Regions from separate parts of the Paeniglutamicibacter sp. ORCA_105 genome, predicted to be linked through region 4. Evidence: riboswitches for the same ligand, from Rfam matches in the RefSeq annotation. Region 4 holds a riboswitch; each other region holds the start of a gene.
What was found. A riboswitch is a leader RNA that binds a small molecule or an ion and turns the genes downstream of it on or off. The one in region 4 is predicted to bind S-adenosylmethionine.
Positions count from the first base shown of each region.

Region 1: it holds a riboswitch for S-adenosylmethionine, as region 4 does, so the genes downstream of both, ACIPUB_RS09425 (bifunctional o-acetylhomoserine/o-acetylserine sulfhydrylase) here and acs (acetate--CoA ligase) in region 4, are expected to answer to the same signal.
Region 2: it holds a riboswitch for S-adenosylmethionine, as region 4 does, so the genes downstream of both, ACIPUB_RS03055 (flavin reductase family protein) here and acs (acetate--CoA ligase) in region 4, are expected to answer to the same signal.
Region 3: it holds a riboswitch for S-adenosylmethionine, as region 4 does, so the genes downstream of both, ACIPUB_RS10615 (hypothetical protein) here and acs (acetate--CoA ligase) in region 4, are expected to answer to the same signal.

Region 1 is NZ_JBIXLM010000015.1:34,455-39,019, reverse strand. Features, by position in the region: gene ACIPUB_RS09440 (phosphotransferase family protein) at 1-249, opposite strand, end outside; gene ACIPUB_RS09435 (CPBP family intramembrane glutamic endopeptidase) at 368-1,126, shown strand; gene ACIPUB_RS09430 (VOC family protein) at 1,335-1,979, opposite strand; SAM riboswitch class IV at 2,145-2,260, shown strand; gene ACIPUB_RS09425 (bifunctional o-acetylhomoserine/o-acetylserine sulfhydrylase) at 2,334-3,677, shown strand; gene ACIPUB_RS09420 (homoserine O-acetyltransferase) at 3,680-4,565, shown strand, end outside.
Region 2 is NZ_JBIXLM010000004.1:58,919-63,483, forward strand. Features, by position in the region: gene rpsR (30S ribosomal protein S18) at 1-226, shown strand, start outside; gene rplI (50S ribosomal protein L9) at 242-697, shown strand; gene ACIPUB_RS03050 (dihydrofolate reductase family protein) at 912-1,538, shown strand; SAM riboswitch class IV at 1,782-1,894, shown strand; gene ACIPUB_RS03055 (flavin reductase family protein) at 1,962-2,471, shown strand; gene ACIPUB_RS03060 (DUF1801 domain-containing protein) at 2,566-2,991, opposite strand; gene dnaB (replicative DNA helicase) at 3,507-4,565, shown strand, end outside.
Region 3 is NZ_JBIXLM010000018.1:17,789-22,353, forward strand. Features, by position in the region: gene ACIPUB_RS10605 (sodium:solute symporter) at 1-996, shown strand, start outside; gene ACIPUB_RS10610 (DinB family protein) at 1,127-1,705, shown strand; SAM riboswitch class IV at 1,717-1,827, shown strand; gene ACIPUB_RS10615 (hypothetical protein) at 1,846-2,118, shown strand; gene ACIPUB_RS10620 (VIT1/CCC1 transporter family protein) at 2,359-3,462, shown strand; gene ACIPUB_RS10625 (DUF222 domain-containing protein) at 3,656-4,565, shown strand, end outside.
Region 4 is NZ_JBIXLM010000005.1:151,726-156,290, reverse strand. Features, by position in the region: gene acs (acetate--CoA ligase) at 1-1,949, opposite strand, end outside; SAM riboswitch class I at 1,955-2,045, opposite strand; SAM riboswitch class I at 2,464-2,561, shown strand; gene ACIPUB_RS04200 (acyl-CoA dehydrogenase family protein) at 2,568-3,905, shown strand; gene ACIPUB_RS04195 (LLM class flavin-dependent oxidoreductase) at 3,988-4,565, shown strand, end outside.

The DNA of each region.
Region 1 (4,565 bases), on a different contig from region 4:
CCACACCTGGCTCAAGGCGGTGGGCAACTGGAAACTGAACGTGCCCGACAGCGCCTGAACCAGGTCCACCCGTCGTTGCATGTCCGCGGCGGCCTCGGCGGTGCGACTCATCCGCATGACCGCCTGGTCGCGGGCCACCAGCACGAGGTGGAATTGTCCGCCCTCATCGACTCGTGCTGCCTTCCAATCCGGGCCCGGGAAAAGGGCGTTGGCCAGTTCGTATTCGTGGGGCAGCGCTTCTCGGGTCACCCCAACCATCCTGGCATGTCAACGGGTGTGTGGGTACACAGGATCAACACGTAGGATCGAACGCATGGGTTTGGAAGCGTCGGGAAACACCCGGTTCGGCGAAGTGTTGGGGAGATCGATGACTGACGCCGCTACGCGCCGTGGACTGAAGATCGAGCTGCTCATTGTCCTGGGTCTGTCCCTGGGCCGATCGGGTATCTATGCCATCGTGAACCTCATCGACAAGATGACTCGGGCGCCCCTGGGCTCACAGACGACGTCGCTGAACAACCCACTGAACCAACGCCAGTACTTCGACCTGACTTACCAGCTGCTGGACATCTTTTTTGCCCTGGTGCCGGTGATGCTGGTGTTCTACCTGCTCTGGAGGATTCCCGGAGGCAACCCGTTTGGCAGGCTGGGCTTTGACCTGACGCGGCCGGTACGCGACCTGGGCTGGGGAATCGGACTGTTCCTGGCCATGGGCATCGGAACCCTGGGCGTCTATGCGTTGGGACGTGCGCTCGGCTTGACCACGATCATCGTGCCGGCAGCCCTGGACGATTATTGGTGGACGGTCCCGATTCTGGTCTTCTCCGCGATCCGCCACGGCATCCTGGAAGAAGTCATCGTCGTCGGGTACCTCTTTGAGCGCCTCGGGCGACTGGGCTGGGGCAAATGGCAAATCATTTGCGCCAGTGCCGTGCTTCGGGGCAGCTACCACCTGTACCAAGGCATTGGCCCCTTCATCGGGAACATCGCCATGGGTGTGGTTTTCGGCTACGTGTATTCCAGGAAGGGCAGGGTCATGCCGCTGGTCATCGCCCACGCGTTCCTGGACGTTGCGGGATTCGTCGGTTATGCGCTGGTGGGTACAGCAATCGGGTTGGGTTCCTAAAGCACGGTTTGATCACTTTTCGCCGATGACTTTTGGTTTCCGGCCGGATCGATAGGCTCGAGGAAATCAGGCCCACCGGCATCCCTCGCGCCCCGCTTGGTGTGGCGCCGAAACCGTCGGCGGAGCAGACCAGGAATTAAGCAGTGCGGGGGTGTCCGGATCACCTCCGGACACCCCCGCATTGCTAGTGCTTCCCATGACTGCTTTGTTACAGCGTGATGGGACCCGTGGGAGTCTCAAAGGTCACCGAAAGGATTCCCGGCGTCCCGTTCGGCGCCTGCCAATCGACAACAACGTCGCCAACGGGCAACTGCTCGGGTTGTCCGAGCCAGTCGGCGACACGTTCGCTGGAGCCGGCGATGCAGATTGAGGAAATTTTCCCCACAGGATCCAGGGCCTTCGAGGGGTGCAGATCCTCGGTGCCCTCATCCCAGCGAAGCATGTAGGGAACCTGCGGGTCCGCAATCAGGCCGTTGATGCCGATCTGGCGCCAGGTCAGTTCCCGTCCATCGGGGAATTTCCGGTTTCCCGGTACCGAGCCGCGGCCCAGGCGTGCCTCGGCTGGAGCCAAGTCGTCAACAGCGACGCACCACCCCATCCAGCCACCCCCGAGTTCGGAGCGGGCGCGAACGGCCTGGCCAAACGGCGCCTTGTCAGACGACGGGTGGTTGAGTACTTCGACAACTTCCAGGTACTGGTTGTTCTTCAGCGGGAAGATGACATTGCGCGTACCAAAACGTGGGTGCACACCGCCCTTTACTGATTCGAGTCCAAGAACCGCGCCGATCCGAGCGGCAGTTGCCGCGAGACCGTCGGGTCCACAAGCGTAAGTTACATGGTCCAACCTCATCATGTGCCCATCATGGCACTTTGTGATCTGGCTCTCGACTTAGGTTCACCTAACTTGCGTTTCAGTTGGTTGTTTTAAACGTCTGCGGCTAGTGCGATTGCCGTCAACTTGTCACAATTTGAGATGTGGTTGCGAACATGTGAAGCCCTGGGCCAGACTTATTGACAAGGTCATGAGTTTCAGCAGAAAGCCCCGGCTTGCTGAACGGCAACCCTCCGCCGCGGTGGGGTGCCCCGGGTGAAGACCAGGCCCCACGTCAAAATGACGTGGGACAAGCGCGGGAATGCCCCCAGCCAGGACACGGCCACCGCCGGAGTCGGCTTCGGGCATACCCCTAGAATCCTTGAAGGGGAAGAGATGTCTAACAACTGGTCCTTTGAAACCCGCCAGATCCACGTGGGGCAGGAGCCCGACTCCGCAACCGGTGCCCGAGCACTGCCCATCTACCAGACGTCGTCATTCGTGTTCCCGAGCGCCGAAAGTGCCGCTGCACGTTTTGCGCTGGCCGAGCTCGAACCGATCTACACGCGTATCGGCAATCCCACGCAGGACGCCGTCGAGCAGCGCATCGCCAGCCTCGAAGGAGGAGTTGGCGCACTGCTGTTGGCCTCGGGACAAGCTGCCACCACGTATTCGATCCTGAACCTTGCCGAGGCCGGCGACCACATCGTGGCCAGCCCGAGCCTCTACGGCGGAACCCAAAACCTGTTCAAGCACTCGCTGCGCAAGCTGGGCATCGAAGTCACCTTTGTTTCGGACCCGGATGACCTGGAAGGCTGGCGATCAGCCGTCCAGCCCAACACCAAGGCGTTCTTCGGCGAAGTGGTTTCCAACCCGCGCCAGGACGTGCTGGACATCGAAGCGGTTTCCGCCATTGCGCATGAGGCAGGTGTGCCGTTGATCGTTGACAACACCTTGGCCACGCCGTTCCTGATTCGCCCGATCGAGTGGGGAGCCGACATCGTGGTCCACTCCGCCACCAAGTACCTGGGTGGACACGGAACGGCAATCGCCGGTGTCATCGTTGACTCGGGCAATTTCGACTTTGCCGCCGACCCGCAGAAGTACCCCGGCTTCAACACCCCCGACGAGTCGTACAACGGCATGGTCTTCGCCCGGGACCTCGGCGTCAACGGTGCACTAGGTGCCAACCTTGCCTACGTCCTCAAGGCACGCGTGCAACTGCTGCGCGACCTCGGGTCGGCAGTTTCCCCGTTCAATGCATTCCTGATTGCCCAGGGGCTGGAAACGCTGTCGCTGCGCATGGAGCGCCACGTCTCCAACGCCGTGGAAGTTGCACAATGGCTGGAGGCACAACCACAGGTGCAGCGCGTCCACTACGCGGGGATCGAATCCAGCGCGTGGTTCGAGCGCGGGCGCAAGTATGGCCCCAAGGGCATTGGCGCCATTGTTTCGTTCGAGATTTCCGGCGGGAGCGAGGCGGGCCAGGGCTTCGTCGACGCGCTGACGCTTCACTCCCATGTCGCCAACCTCGGCGACGTGCGTTCGCTGGTTATCCACCCGGCGTCGACGACCCACGCGCAGCTCACCGAGGAGGAGCAGGTTGCCGCAGGCGTGTCCCCGGGACTTGTCCGCTTGAGCGTCGGCATTGAGAATATTGCCGACATCATCGCCGACCTGAAGGTTGGCTTCGAATCAGTGGCCGCGTCGGCCGATGTTGAATTTCAGGGTACCCGGTGAGTGTGGAGACAAACGTGGTCCTTTATGACGCAGAAACGGCAGCGGCGTTGGACTACGCCCCCGACGGCATCCTGCAGCACCTGCACACCGGTGCCTATACGTTTGAGACCGGTGCGACGCTGCCGGAAATCGTACTGGGATACGAGACCTGGGGCACGCTGAATGCCGATGCCTCCAACGCCGTCCTCATCGCCCATGCACTGACAGGGGATAGCCATGTCGCCCGTGGCGCCTCGACGGAACCCGGCTGGTGGGACGGCTTTGTGGGACCGGGCAAAACGGTGGACACCGATAAATACTTCGTGGTTGCAGCCAACATGGTCGGCGGTTGCTCCGGCAGCACCGGCCCGGCCAGCCTTGACCCGGACGGGGTCCCCTGGGGATCACGGTTCCCGTTCACGACCATCAAGGATTCGGTGCGGCTGGAGGCACGCCTGGCCGACGAGCTGGGGATCACTGCGTGGCACACGGTGCTGGGTGGATCCATGGGCGGTGCCCGTGCCCTGGAATGGGCCGTCGAATTCCCCGAACGCGTCAGGAACTGCGTGGTGGTGGCGGCTGCGGCCGAGTCCTCGGCCGAGCAGATCGCCTTCGCACAGGCGCAGACCGCCGCCATCAGGTTGGACCCGGAGTTCGCCGGCGGCGATTACTACGCCAACGAGCTCATTCCGTCGGCCGGGTTGGGGATTGCCCGGCGGATTGCCCACATCACCTACCGGACAGCGACGGAACTTGACGTTCGGTTCGGGCGGACGCCGCAGGGCGACGAACTGCCCGTCTCAAGCCCCGGTCTCGACCGCGGTCGATACCAGGTGGAAAGCTACCTGGACCATCAGGCAGGCAAGTTGGTGGGACGCTTCGACGCCAACAGCTATTTGGTGCTGACCG
Region 2 (4,565 bases), on a different contig from region 4:
ACTCCGTAAGCCCAAACCAAAGTCCAACCCCTTGAAGGCCGCTGACATCACTGTCATCGACTACAAGGACGTAGCATTGCTGCGCAAGTTCATTTCCGATCGCGGAAAGATCCGTGCCCGTCGCGTTACCGGTGTTTCCGTACAGGAACAGCGCAAGATCGCACAGGCCATCAAGAACGCGCGTGAAGTGGCCTTGCTGCCTTACTCCGGCGCTGGCCGCGGCTAAGGAAGGTATACCAACATGGCAAAGCTCATTCTGACCCACGAAGTTACCGGCCTCGGTGCCGCAGGCGACATCGTTGAGGTGAAGGACGGTTACGCACGTAACTACCTTCTCCCGCGCGCCTTTGGCATCACCTGGACCAAGGGCGGTGAGAAGCAGGTTGAGTCGATCAAGGCCGCCCGTGCTGCTCGCGCCGTTGCTTCCCTGGAAGACGCCAAGGCACTTGCCGCTTCGCTTTCCGCCAAGCCGGTCAAGCTGACTGTCAAGGCCGGCGCTACCGGTCGCCTCTTCGGCACCGTGAAGACCGACGACATCGCCAAGGCTGTTGCAGCCGCCGGCGTTGGCGCGATCGACAAGCGCAACATCGAGATCAACGACCACATCAAGTCGACGGGTAACTACACCGCGACTGTGCGTCTGCACACCGATGTCTCCGCAACCGTTTCACTGCAGGTTGTTGCCGCAAAGAAGTAATTCCTTGTGCACCCGCCGTCTTGTGTGACGGCAAACCACTATGGACCCCGCCCTCGGCGGGGTCCACAGTGGTTTAAGGCCTTCGGTGGTGCAGCGGGGTCTGGCGTCGCGCGTTGCCGTCGAGTAGCTTGGCCAAATGGGGCAGTGCCCTCCGGGATCGACTGCCACTTCGAATCCCGGGAACGGGCAGCCAAACGAGTGAGAAGGCGCGGTCATGAAGCTGACATTAACGGAGTTTGTGAGTCTCGACGGGGTGTCGCAAGGCCCCGGGTCTCCTGAGGAAGACACCACCGATGGATTCACCCAGGGCGGATGGTTCGTCCCGCACATGGACGAGGCCTTCATCGAACAGGCCGCGCAATGGCTCGGCGAAGCGGACGGGCTGCTGCTTGGCCGCCGCACCTATGAGGCATTCGCCAGGGACTGGCCGCAAATCACCGACCCGGACGACCCCTTCACGGAGCTCATGAACTCCCTGCCCAAGTACGTGGCCTCGCAAACGCTTCGCGAGGGAACCTGGGATCCAACAACCATCCTCTCCGGTGACGTGGCGGCCCGGGTTGCCGACCTCAAGGCGCGCCCCGGCAGGGAGCTGCAGATCCATGGGAGCGCCAGGCTTGCCGCTTCATTGCTCGGCGAGGGGTTGATTGACGAGCTGCGACTGGTGGTGGCGCCCGTGGTCCTCGGCCATGGAAGGCGACTCTTCCCGGAGGGAGGCGCACCCGCCGGACTTCGGCTCTCCAACGCCACGAGCACCCCGGGCGGGCTTGCCATCCTGGTCTACGAACGCACCGGCGATGCCTTCTATGCGACTTATACGGGAGTTTCGGACGTCTCGTAGGCGGAAGAGGTGCCGGCCACGGCGTTTGTGACGCGGACGCCAACCACAATTCCGGGCCATGTCATCGTCTTCTTCGGCCAAACAGCTGTCGTCCACGCGTTCGGGAACGAATGCGGGCGTGTCGGGCAACTTTGGCACCTACGAGGCAAATGATCGCACAATCTTCGATTCTTACGCTTCGTGACTTCGTATGTCGAAACAAACTTTGACGAGACGTAATTATCTCTTCTAACGTTAGTGAAGAATCAAGAGTGTCAACGTAAGGCCCTGGCCCGTTGGCCGGCAACCCTCTCACGGTAGTGGGGTGCTCCAGGTGATGATTCGGCCTACCGGAACCCCGGAGGCAAGTACCGCACACCTCGTTGGTTGGCGCGTGTGTTGCACGCACCGCGATGGTGGGCCGAAGCCGAAGGATTGAGCACCATGACACTCACCTCTGACCTCACCCCCGATACCCTGCGCAACGTCTTTGCCCAGCATCCATCCGGCATTGCCGCACTCTGCGCCATCGTTGACGGGCAACCGCAGGGAATCATTGCCTCGTCCTTTACGGTTGGCGTCTCCATGGATCCGCCTCTGGTGATGTTCGCTGTCCAGAACACCTCGAAGACCTGGCCGCTGGTGCGCACCAGCGGGCGAATCGGGGTTTCAGTGCTCAGCGAAAAGAACGAGGGCGTGTGCCGGCAGATCGCCTCAAAGTCGGGGGACAGGTTCGCCGGGCTACGTCTTGATTCGACCGATGAGGGTGCACTGTTCCTGCATGACGCCACCCTGTGGCTCGATTGCTCCGTCGAGCAAGAGGTTCCTGCAGGCGACCACCATGTGGTGCTGCTACGCGTGCACGGCCACCAGACGCACGACAACGCCCACTCGCCGCTGGTGTTCCACGGTTCGGCATTCCGTCGCCTGGATGCCGAACAGCTGGTCTCCTAGGGAACCTGAAATGCGAGGGCTCAGCCTCCGTGGTACCGAATCCATGATTCGACGCCACGGGGACTGAGCCCTTTGCCTTTGCCAACACGTTTTCCTAAGACGGGTGGTGCACCACGCCAGTCATGTACCGGTAGCCGTCACGGGCAAGCCGGGTGAGTACGTCCAAGTCGACGTCGGCAAGCTTGTTCACATAGAGGCACGATGCCCCGCGTCTGCACTTGCCCAATTTCTCCAATAGAGGGCCGGCGGTCGGTGCAATGGTCAGCCCGTAGAGGGCAAGGTTCGCCGACCTCGGGGAGAAACCGATGGCGCTGGCATCCCCTTCGCGCCCCGATTCGTACTTGTAGTGGTAGCTTCCGAACCCAACGATTGTTGGGCCCCACATAACCGCGGGCTCTCCGCTGACCTCTTCCATCATCCGGAGCAAGACCTCGGCATCCGCGCGCCTGGTCGGATGTGACACTGCCGATATGAATTGAGCCGGGTCAACGGCTGTCGGGGCGGTCTTGTTGGCGCTCATGCGGCCCAGTATGTCAGTCGTTGGTGATCTCCATCAATCCCCGCTATCCCCAGATCCGCGGGAAGTTCCGGCGTGTCTGTGGATAGCTTGTGGGTAACTATGAAATGGTGGCCAATCCAAGCCCGGAATCCCGGGGTTTTTGTGTGTATAACCGACTTTTCCGCGTGTGGAGGATGTGGATAAATACTTTGTATCCACAGGGGTTAATCTGCATAATGCCTAGTCAAAGTATTGTTGTGGATAGAAAATTGATGTAATCCACAATGTTCTCCCCAGACTGTGCACACAACACGCCGCAAGGTTCACAGGTTATCCACACGGCCTGTGGATAACCGTGTTGGGTTTGTGGGAAAACAGGTCTATGGTGACAGTGTTCCCCACCTATTTCCACAGGTTCGCGGTGCCCTACGGCACGTGTGAGTTTGAACCTAACGAATCGTCCGTGCTCCTTGAGACACTGAATAGGTAATGATGCGGAAAACTTGGGAACCCGCGCAGCTTGAAGGGAAAAACCCGTGTCGCTAGCCAGCACCGAAACCAGCTCCGATTCACATGGATCGGACTATGGACGCACCCCGCCGCAGGACCTCGTAGCCGAGCAAAGCGTACTGGGCGGCATGATGCTGTCCAAGGATGCCATCGCGGACTGCGTGGAGGTGCTGCGGGGACTGGACTTCTATCGCCCGGCGCACGAGGCCATCTACGAGGCCATCATCGACCTCTACGGCCGCGGTGAGCCGGCCGACGCCGTTACGGTCTCGGACCTTTTGACCAAGCGCGGCGAGATCACCCGGATTGGCGGTCCGGCCTACCTGCACACGCTCATCCAGTCAGTGCCCACCGCTGCCAACGCCGGCTTCTATGCCGAGATCGTTCGCGAACGTGCGGTCCTGCGCCGCCTGGTTGATGCCGGTACCAAGATCGTGCAGCTCGGATACTCGCAGGACGGCGAAGTCGACGCCATCGTGAACGAGGCCCAGGCCGAGGTCTACAAGGTCGCCGAACGCCGGACTGCCGAAGACTATGTCCCGCTACGCGACATCATCGAGGGCACCGTCGATGAAATCGAATCCGCCGGCAGCCGAGGCGAGGGCGTAATCGGTGTACCCACCGGAATCTTCGAACTCGACGAGTTGACCCAGGGACTGCACGGCGGCCAGATGATCGTTATTGCTGCACGTCCCGCGGTGGGCAAGTCGACCTTCGCACTGGATTTTGCCAGGTCAGCGTCCATTAAGAACAACATGACCTCCGTTTTCTTCTCCCTGGAAATGGGACGCAACGAAATCGCCATGCGCCTGCTGTCGGCCGAGGCGAGCATCGCGCTGCAGAACCTGCGTAAGGGTACGATCCAGGACGAAGAATGGTCGAAGATCGCCACCACGATGGGCAGGCTCAACGACGCTCCGCTGTTCATCGACGATTCGCCGAACATGTCGCTGATGGAGATCCGCGCCAAATGCCGCCGGCTCAAGCAGAAGCACGACCTCAAGCTCGTGGTGCTGGACTACCTGCAGTTGATGAGCTCGGGCAAAAAGGTCGAGTCGCGACAGCAGGAAGTCTCCGAATTCTCG
Region 3 (4,565 bases), on a different contig from region 4:
GACCAGGTCCAGTTCGTCATCAAGACCGTGGGCATCTTCTTCCTGATGCTGCCCTTCGCGCTGAACGCCGCCGGCGGCATGTCCGGGATCCGCGAACGCGTCGGGACGGAGTTCTTCAGCTTCACCGGCATCGGCGTCCAGACGATCATCACCTACTTCGTGGTCTACACCCTGGGCCTGCTCATCGGCCAGGACATCTGGCAGCGCGTGTTCACCGCCAAGACGCCGAAGGTGGCCCGCTGGGGCGGAACCACCGCCGGCATCTACTGCGTGCTCTACGGGGCAGCCGGCGCCATCATCGGCATGGCCGCCAAGGTCGCCTTGCCGGAGATCATTGGCGCTGACACCAACAAGGACGTGGTCTACGCGGAGGTCGCCACGCAGCTGCTGCCCGTCGCCATCGGCGGACTGGTACTGGCGGCCGCGGTCGCAGCCATGATGTCCACCGCCTCCGGCGCGCTGATTGCCGCCGCAACCGTGGCCCGCACCGACGTCACCCCGTTCGTGGCCAGCTGGTTCGGCAGGAACGTGAAGGTGAACACCAACGAAAACCCGGAGCACGATGTGCGCGCCAACCGCATCTGGGTGCTGCTGCTGGGCATTGTCTCGATCGTGCTGGCCATCATGGTCTCCGACGTGGTCGCGGCACTGACCATTGCCTACGACATCCTCGTGGGCGGCCTGCTGGTGGCCATCATCGGCGGGCTGGTCTGGAAGCGCGGGAACGGGCTGGGGGCCGCCGCCTCCATGGCCGCCGGAACCATCGTCACCTTGGGCACCATGATCGTCCTGGAAATCAAGGCCGAACAGCGCTTCGACGGCATCTACGCCAACGAGCCAATCTACTTCGGATTGATCGCCTCGGCACTGACCTTCGTCGTGGTCTCCCTGATCACGCGACCCACCTCCGCGGCGGTCATCACCCGCTGGAACGCCCGGGTCGCCGGCCAGGCGGAAGCCGAAGGCGCGGAACTCAACGAGGTCGCCGGCCGTTAGCAGCGGAACCCGCCCCGGAAAATCCAGGGTGAGGGAGCCCGTCCTCGCGCACCAATCGCGGCGACGGGTTCCCTTTTTGCCGATACTCCCCCCTTCCCAGCCACGCCCCGGCACTCCTAGGCTGGGCCGCATGGATAATCTCAAGGACCACCTCACCACGTACCTGGACAGCACGCGCGAAGCCATGCTCTGGAAGGTCGAGGGCCTCAGCGAGCAGGAAATGACCCGCCCCATGGTCGGGACGGGCACCAACCTCCTGGGCCTGATCCAGCATCTGGCCACCGTCGAGTACGGCTACTTTGTCGAATGCCTCGGGTTCACGGTCGACGATGAACGCCACGACGCGCTGATGGCCGATCCGGAAGTCAGCGCCGACATGTGGGTGCCCGCCGATATCCCCTGCTCCGAGATCCTCGATTTTTACCGCCGCGCCATCGCCGCAGCAAACCACAACATCGCAGCCCTCCCCCTGGATGCACCGGCCACGGTTTCCTGGTGGGTGCCGGAGAAACGCGACACCACGCTCGGGCGCCTGCTGCTGCACATGAACGTGGAGACCGCACGCCATGCGGGCCATGCCGACATCGTGCGGGAGCTCATCGACGGTTCCACCGGGATGCGCCGGGACAACACCAACATTCCTCCCTACGACCCCGCTGCCTGGACGCAATTGCACGCAAATATCCTGCGGGCCTCCGAATCGCGGTAAAGTGGTTCCAGCTTCACGAGATGCGGCGCCAAGCTCCGACTGGCCGCGCACCAACCCCAGGTTCATGGGTGGTTCGGATGAAGAAGCGGCCGCGGACCACTTGGTCCCGGCAAGAGCTGACGAAAGGCTTTCGCCCCCACATGGCACCTTCCATCCCCGTTCTGCCCCTGCTCGATGTCCACCGCTCAGTTGTCGAGCTGCGCCTGTCGGGTTCCTGGCACAGCTACCACGTTGCCGACGCACCTGCACTGGCCGCGGCCCTGGCCAATGCCGTCGGCTCGCCGCGCTTCGACGCCCTCGCGAGGGAGCTGTCGGTGTGCATCCCCCGGGCCGGAAAGCCCGGCGGACAAGCGTTGTTTTTTAGTCTCAACGAATTTTCACTTGTCCTGCCAACGGCTACACTCGTGGGTTGAAGGGGAGTAGTTCCCAGACCCGCCGGCACGGCGGGACAGCGGTGCGTCGACATACTGGTTACAGCGTTGTAACCCGGCAATCCACCCGGGGCCACGGGCAATCCAGCCCGGCCCGGGCGAACGAGACCTTCGGTCCACACATTGGTGGCCCGAGGCTCAACGTACCCAAAAAGAAATCCTGCTGGGCCTCCCCATCGCATGGCCTCCCGAGGCCGTGAACGCCCACATGAGGATGAGAGCATGACGCAACAAGCGCCGACCCCCACTCACGCCCAGATCAAGCGCTGGCGCCAGTACCTGGCCGACGAAATCGCCGAGGGCGCGGTCTACCGCGAACTGGCCAACAAGCGCCAGGGTGAGGAACGCGCAGTCCTGCTGGGACTGGCAGCCGCCGAAACCCGACACGAGGAACACTGGCGTTCGCTGCTGGGCGAGAACGCCGACAAGCGTACCCGGCCCTCGATCCGGCGCACCATGCTCCGCTTCCTGGCCCGGCACTTCGGCTCGGTCTTCGTCCTGGCCCTGGCCCAGCGCGCCGAGGGCAACTCCCCCTATGCCGCAGACACCGATGCCAGCCGCCAGATGGCCGCCGACGAACTCGTCCACGAGGAGGTCGTGCGCGGTCTGGCCACCCGCGGCCGCAACCGGCTTTCGGGCAACTTCCGGGCGGCGGTCTTCGGCGCCAACGACGGCCTGGTGTCCAACCTGGCCCTGGTCATGGGCATCGGCGCCACGGGCGTGGCAACGTCCTTCGTGCTCTTCTCCGGCATTGCCGGGCTGCTGGCCGGCGCCCTGTCGATGGCCGCGGGCGAATACGTCTCGGTGCGTTCCCAGCGCGAGCTGCTCTCGGCTTCCAAGCCCACGGAGGTGACGCTGGCCGCGGCGCCGGACCTCGATCTGGATGCCAACGAGCTGGTATTGGTCTACAAGGCCCGCGGCATGAGTGACGAGGACGCAGCGCACCGGGCCGCCGAACGCATGGGCATCTACTCCTGCGATTGCAACCCCTCCACGTCGCTCCGGTCCGAGCTCACGGTTGCCGCCGATAGCCGGGAACACGAGGAAATCGGCTCCGCCATGGGTGCGGCTTCCGCGTCCTTCTGCTTCTTTGCCTCCGGGGCGGTCATCCCGATCCTGCCGTTCATTTTCGGCATGGGCGGCACCCCCGCGATCCTGCTCTCCGCCGTGCTGGTGGGCATCGCCCTGCTGGCCACCGGCGGCGTGGTCGGCTTGCTTTCCGGCGCATCCCCGGCCAAGCGCGGACTGCGCCAGCTGGCGATCGGCCTGGGCGCCGCAGCGGTCACCTACGTCCTCGGCCTGCTCTTCGGCAGCTCCGTGGCTTAGCGGCACCACTGCAGGGACACCGGCACGTGCCGCACTTCGAGGGATCGGGGATTCGGCGGCATGCTTTCCTCGCTGTGCACGAACGGGATGGCACTCGCCGGGAACGTAGGCGTCCACGATGTTACTAGAACATATTTTCTCATATTCATGTAAATATATTCCAATTATCGGTGACTGGTTCTAAAATTGAAGTATGGCAACGACGTCATCGAGCGGTACCCCTTCTGACGGCACCGCCGGTGGTGCCGTCAGGGACCTGGGCTACGATGCGCTACTGAACGACGGGGCGGACATGGACGCACTGGTTGCCGAACACTTGGCCCGCACCGGCACCGACGGGATCCTGTCCCTGGCCGCCGCGGTGAACGGAGCGCCGGTACTGACAGGAACCCATGAGGCGGTGACCGCCGTCGGCGCACTGGAAACCTTGAAATGCGCCGCCACGGCGAAGCAGGCCGACCACAGCGTCGCCTACCAGGACTCCTTGGTCGCTGATCGACAGCGCGCCGGGGTCAGGGAGAAGAACCCTTCTTGGGGCTCCAGCGGAGACGTTGCCCTGATGCTGCATTTGTCCCCGAAAAGCGGAACCAAACGCACCAACGACTTCCGGCTACTTGCCGAAGACCTGCCACACTGCCACCAGGGGCTGCGCCGCGGCATCATGACCTGGGACCAGGCGCACGTGGTTATCAGCGGCACCCGGAACCTCAAGATCGAAAACCGGAGAATGATCGACGAGCTGCTGTGGGAGGACACCCACACCTGCTTCGAGGCCGGGACTGCGTCGCTGCGTGAGCTGGTCAACTACTGGGCCCTCGTCCTTGAACCTGAAACCGCCGAACAGGAGGAAGAAGACGCCACTGAGAAGCGGTATGTCAGCGGCTACCAGGTGAACGAAAACACCGTGCGGATCGTCGGCGACTTCCCACTGGACCAGGGCGTTCCCATCCTGCAGGTCCTCACCCGCGAAATGGAACGCCCCCGGGAGCCCGGGGACGCCCGCACCAACGCCCAGGTCGCGGCAGACACGGTCTTCGAGGCGATCACCGACACCAAGGCCACCGGCTCCAGGCCGGTGGAGCTGTTGCTGCTGATGGACCCGG
Region 4 (4,565 bases):
GCGATGCACGGCTCGTTCTGCAGGCTGGTGGTGTCGCCCAGGGCGCTGCGCTCAAAGAGCTGGGTCAGCAGCCTGCGCATGATCTTGCCCGAGCGGGTCTTGGGCACATCGGGAACGAAGACGATCTCGCGCGGCTTGGCGATGGGACCGATCTGGGTTGCCACGTGGTTGCGAAGCTCCGCAATGAGGGCCTGTTGCTTTGCCAGCGCTTCGCCGGCCAGGTCCGTTCCCACCACCGACTTGTCGAACGGCACCACGAACGCGGTGGCCGCGTGGCCGGTCTTGGCATCGCTGGTGGGGCAAACCCCGGCCTCGACGACTGCCGGGTGCGTGACAAGCGCCGATTCGATTTCGATGGTGGAGAGCCGGTGTCCGGAAATGTTGATGACATCGTCCGTGCGGCCCAGGATCCAGATGTCCCCGTCATCATCGAAGCGCGCCCCGTCACCGGCCAGGAACCAGCCCTGCTGCGCGTACTTCTCCCAGTAGGAGGTGTAGTAGCGCTCGGGGTTGCCCCAGACGGTGCGGGCCATGGATGGCCCGGTCTTGGTCAGCACGATGTAGCCCTGCAGGTTCTTCTCCACCGTTTGCGCCGCATCGTCGACGATGTCCACGGCTACGCCGGGCAGCGCGCGGGTGCCGCAGCCGGGCTTGAACGCGGTGTCGTCCTGGCGCGGGGACAGGATCGTGGCACCGGTCTCGGACTGCCACCAGGTGTCGACCATGGGGATGCCGGCGGCGGTGTCGCGTCCGACCTGGCTGCGCAGCCAGCGCCACGCCTCCGGGTTCACGGCTTCGCCGACGGTTCCTGCCAACCGGATCGAGGACAGGTCGTAGTCCTCGGGGATTCCCTCGGGGAACCAGCCCATCAGCGAGCGCACCAACGTGGGCGCGGTGTAGTAGCTGGTCACGCCGTAGCGGGCGATGATTTCGAAGTGGCGGCCCGGGTGCGGGGCATTGGGCACGCCCTCGTAGATCACCTGGGTGACGCCGTTGGACAGCGGCCCGTAGATCTCATAGGTGTGCGCGGTGACCCAGGCCAGGTCGGCGGTGCACCAGTGGACGTCTCCGTCGCGCTTGGCCGGATCCGGGTTCGAGAAGAGGAACTCGTGGCTCCACGAGGCCTGGGTCAGGTAGCCGCCGGTGGTGTGGACCAGGCCCTTGGGCTGGCCGGTGGTGCCGGAGGTGTACATGATGAACAAGGGCGTTTCGGCGTCGAAGGCCTCGGGGGTGTGTTCGGTGCTCGCGGTGTCGACCGTCTCGTGCCACCACACGTCCCTGCCCTGCACCCAATTGATGTCGGTGTGCCCGATGCGGTTGATGACCAGGACGTGCTCGATCGAGTTTTCGCCGGAGACGGCCTCGTCGGCGTGCGCCTTGACCGGGACCGATGTGCCGCGGCGGAACTGGCCGTCCGTGGTGACCAGGAGCTTGGCGGCGGTGTCCTCGACGCGGAACTTCAGGGCTTCGGCGGAGAAGCCGCCGAAGACCAGCGAGTGCACCGCGCCGATGCGCGCGCAGGCCAGGGTGATGACGATGGTTTCCACCAACACCGGCAGGTAGATGACGACGCGGTCGCCCTTGGTGATGCCCAGGGCGACCAGCGCATTGGCGGCCTGGGAAACACGGTCCTGCAGGTCCTTGTAGGTGACGGTGGTGGTGTCGCCTGGCTCGCCCTCGAAGTGCAGGGCCACCTTGTCGCCGCGACCGGCTTCCACATGGCGGTCCACGCAGTTGTACGCGGCGTTGAGCTTGCCGCCCTCGAACCAGTGCAACTCGGGGCCACGCCGGGCAGCCTGGTCGACACCCGTGCTGCTGTGGACGGTGTGCCATTGCTCGGACCAGCTCAGGCGCCGCGCCGCGGCGTCCCAGAAGGTCAGGCGTTCGGCTTCGCTCCACGAGGATTCCTCGGCAACGGCAGGGAGCTCGGGCAAAAGGGTTTCAGGCATTTTGTTCTCCATCGGTTCTGGCGTTAGCACTTCACCCGCGGGAGGTGGTTGCTGCGGCGTCATGGAGCCAGATCTCTCGGCCGCTCGGGATGGGTAGTTTCATTCATCAAACTCGATGGCGTGTCACGGGAGCAAACCAGCCGTAATGTGACGGAACGTTCGACGGATAGCTTTTCCCGGATTGCCGCTCGAACAATCTTCGATAATCATGAGAATGTTCGAATCCATGAGGGTGGGGAACCGACTACTCAGGGTCGCACGATTCCATGGGAATTTCCGGATGGCGCCACATTGTCCCGCTAACGCCCCAATGTTTGCATGGCCGGCGCGGGTTGCCGGAGGGCCCGCGGCACCGCGGCGGGGTATCGAATGAATGGTCCGAAGAATGACAGGCCTCCGAGGTTTCCCGAGGCCTTGGCGCCGTCGTGGATGACCGTCCGGCCGGTGATGTGGGCTTCAATTGTGACGAACCGGGTTGTCACTGCTTCGCCGGGGCGTGTAGAAATGTGTCCAACAACCATCCAGAGCGGCCGAGAGATCTGGCTCCATGACGCCGCAGCAACCCCTTCCCCTTAATTGGGCGGTAGGTGCTCACGCCAGGACCGATGGAGAGAATTCATGGCTATCGATTCATTTGCACAAGCGCACGCCGTCGAGGCGGACCCGAACATCTTTGGTGCCGTCAACCTCGACGCCTTCACCGGCGACACCCCCGCCCGACACCTGCTCAAACTCACGCCGGGCGTTCCACTGAACAGTCACTATGACGAGTTGGCCGCGATCTTCCGCCCGGTCTTCGCCAAGATCGCAGCCGGGGCCAGCGAGCGCGATGCCAACCGGACCCTCCCCTTTGAACCTGTCGGTTGGCTGAACCGGGTGCGATTCGGGGCCCTGCGCATCCCGGTGGCAGCAGGTGGCTATGGGGCAAGCGTGTCCGACTTGTTCCGCCTCTTGATCGAACTCGCCGAGGCGGATTCCCAGGTGGCGCACCTGTGGCGCTCACACATCGGCTTCGTCGAATCCGTGCTGTTGCTTGAGGACGATGCCTTGCGGCACCGCTGGATCGAGCGCATTGTTGCCGGCCAGATCGTCGGCAACGCCTACACCGAGCGCGGCGGGAACAGGTTGGGCACGCTCAACACGACCATTGCCAAGCAGGGCGAACGCTGGATCCTCAATGGCGAGAAATACTATTGCACCGGCACGATCTACGCCGATTGGGTCGCGGTCGCCGTGGCGCATCCGGCCCGCGCCGGCCGCCAAATAGCGGTGGTCTCCACGCAGCATTCCGGGGTCAAGATCTTTGACGACTGGGACGGATTTGGGCAGCAGCTCACCGGCACCGGCTCGACCACGTTCGAGAACGTCCCGGTGGACACGATCCTGCCCGACGAGCAGCAGGTCAACGACCCGGAATCCGCCATCTTCCAGCTGGTGCTCCTGGGGGTCCAAGCCGGAATCACGCGCGCGGTTCTCAATGACGTGCGCTCGTCGGTCCAGGCCCGCACGCGAAGCTTCAGCACCGGAACGGGCGTTCCGGTGCGCGAGGAACCCCAGGTGCTCCAATTGGTCGGCGAGATCTCGGGCACCGCGTTCGCCGTCGACTCCATCGTCCTGGCCGCCGTGGCGGAGATCGAGATCGCGCTTGCCGATGCCTCGCTGAGCCCGGCAGAGCGGTTTGCGGTGTGTGAACTCGCCGCGGATCGGGCCCAGGCAGTCGTCCAGCCGCTGGTTCTCTCGGCGGCGACCAAGCTCTTTGACGGACTGGGCGCCTCGGCAACCGCCAAGGGCTGCAACCTGGACCGGCACTGGCGCAACGCCCGCACCGTTGCCACCCACAACCCGGCGATCTACAAGTCGCGCATCATCGGCGACTACGAGGTCAACGGGACGGCGCCCCAGCAGCTGAACGCCATCGGCGACGTGGGCGCAACACCGGCAACCGGCCTCCCCTGAAACCGCCAACCGCCACCGAACCAATGACTTGATCCGCGCACCATCGGATCCGCAAACTCCCAACACCTCGCGAAGGACAAACATGAGCCAGACACCCGCCCCCCGCCACATCCGTTTCAACGCCTTCGACATGAACTGCGTGGGACACCAGTCCCCGGGCCTGTGGAAGCACCCCAAGGACCAGTCCGCCCGTTACAAGGACCTGTCCTACTGGACCGACCTGGCCAAGACCCTGGAAAAGGGCAAGTTCGACGGCATCTTCATCGCCGACGTGCTGGGCACCTACGACGTCTTCGGCGGATCCAACGAGGTGCCGCTGCGCACCGGCGCCCAGGTCCCGGTCAACGACCCCCTCATGCTTGTCTCCGCGATGGCCGCCGTGACCGAGAACCTCGGCTTCGGCGTCACCGCCAGCACCTCCTATGAACACCCGTATCCTTTCTCCCGCCGCCTGGCGACCCTTGACCACCTGACCAAGGGCCGCATCGGCTGGAACGTCGTGACCGGCTACCTGCCCTCCGCCGCCCGGAACATGGGCCAGGCAGACCAGCTCGAGCACGACGAGCGCTACAACCACGCCGACGAATACCTCGAGGTCGTCTACAAGCTGCTCGAGGGTTCCTGGGAAGAAGACGCGGTGGTTCGCGACGCCGAGCGCGG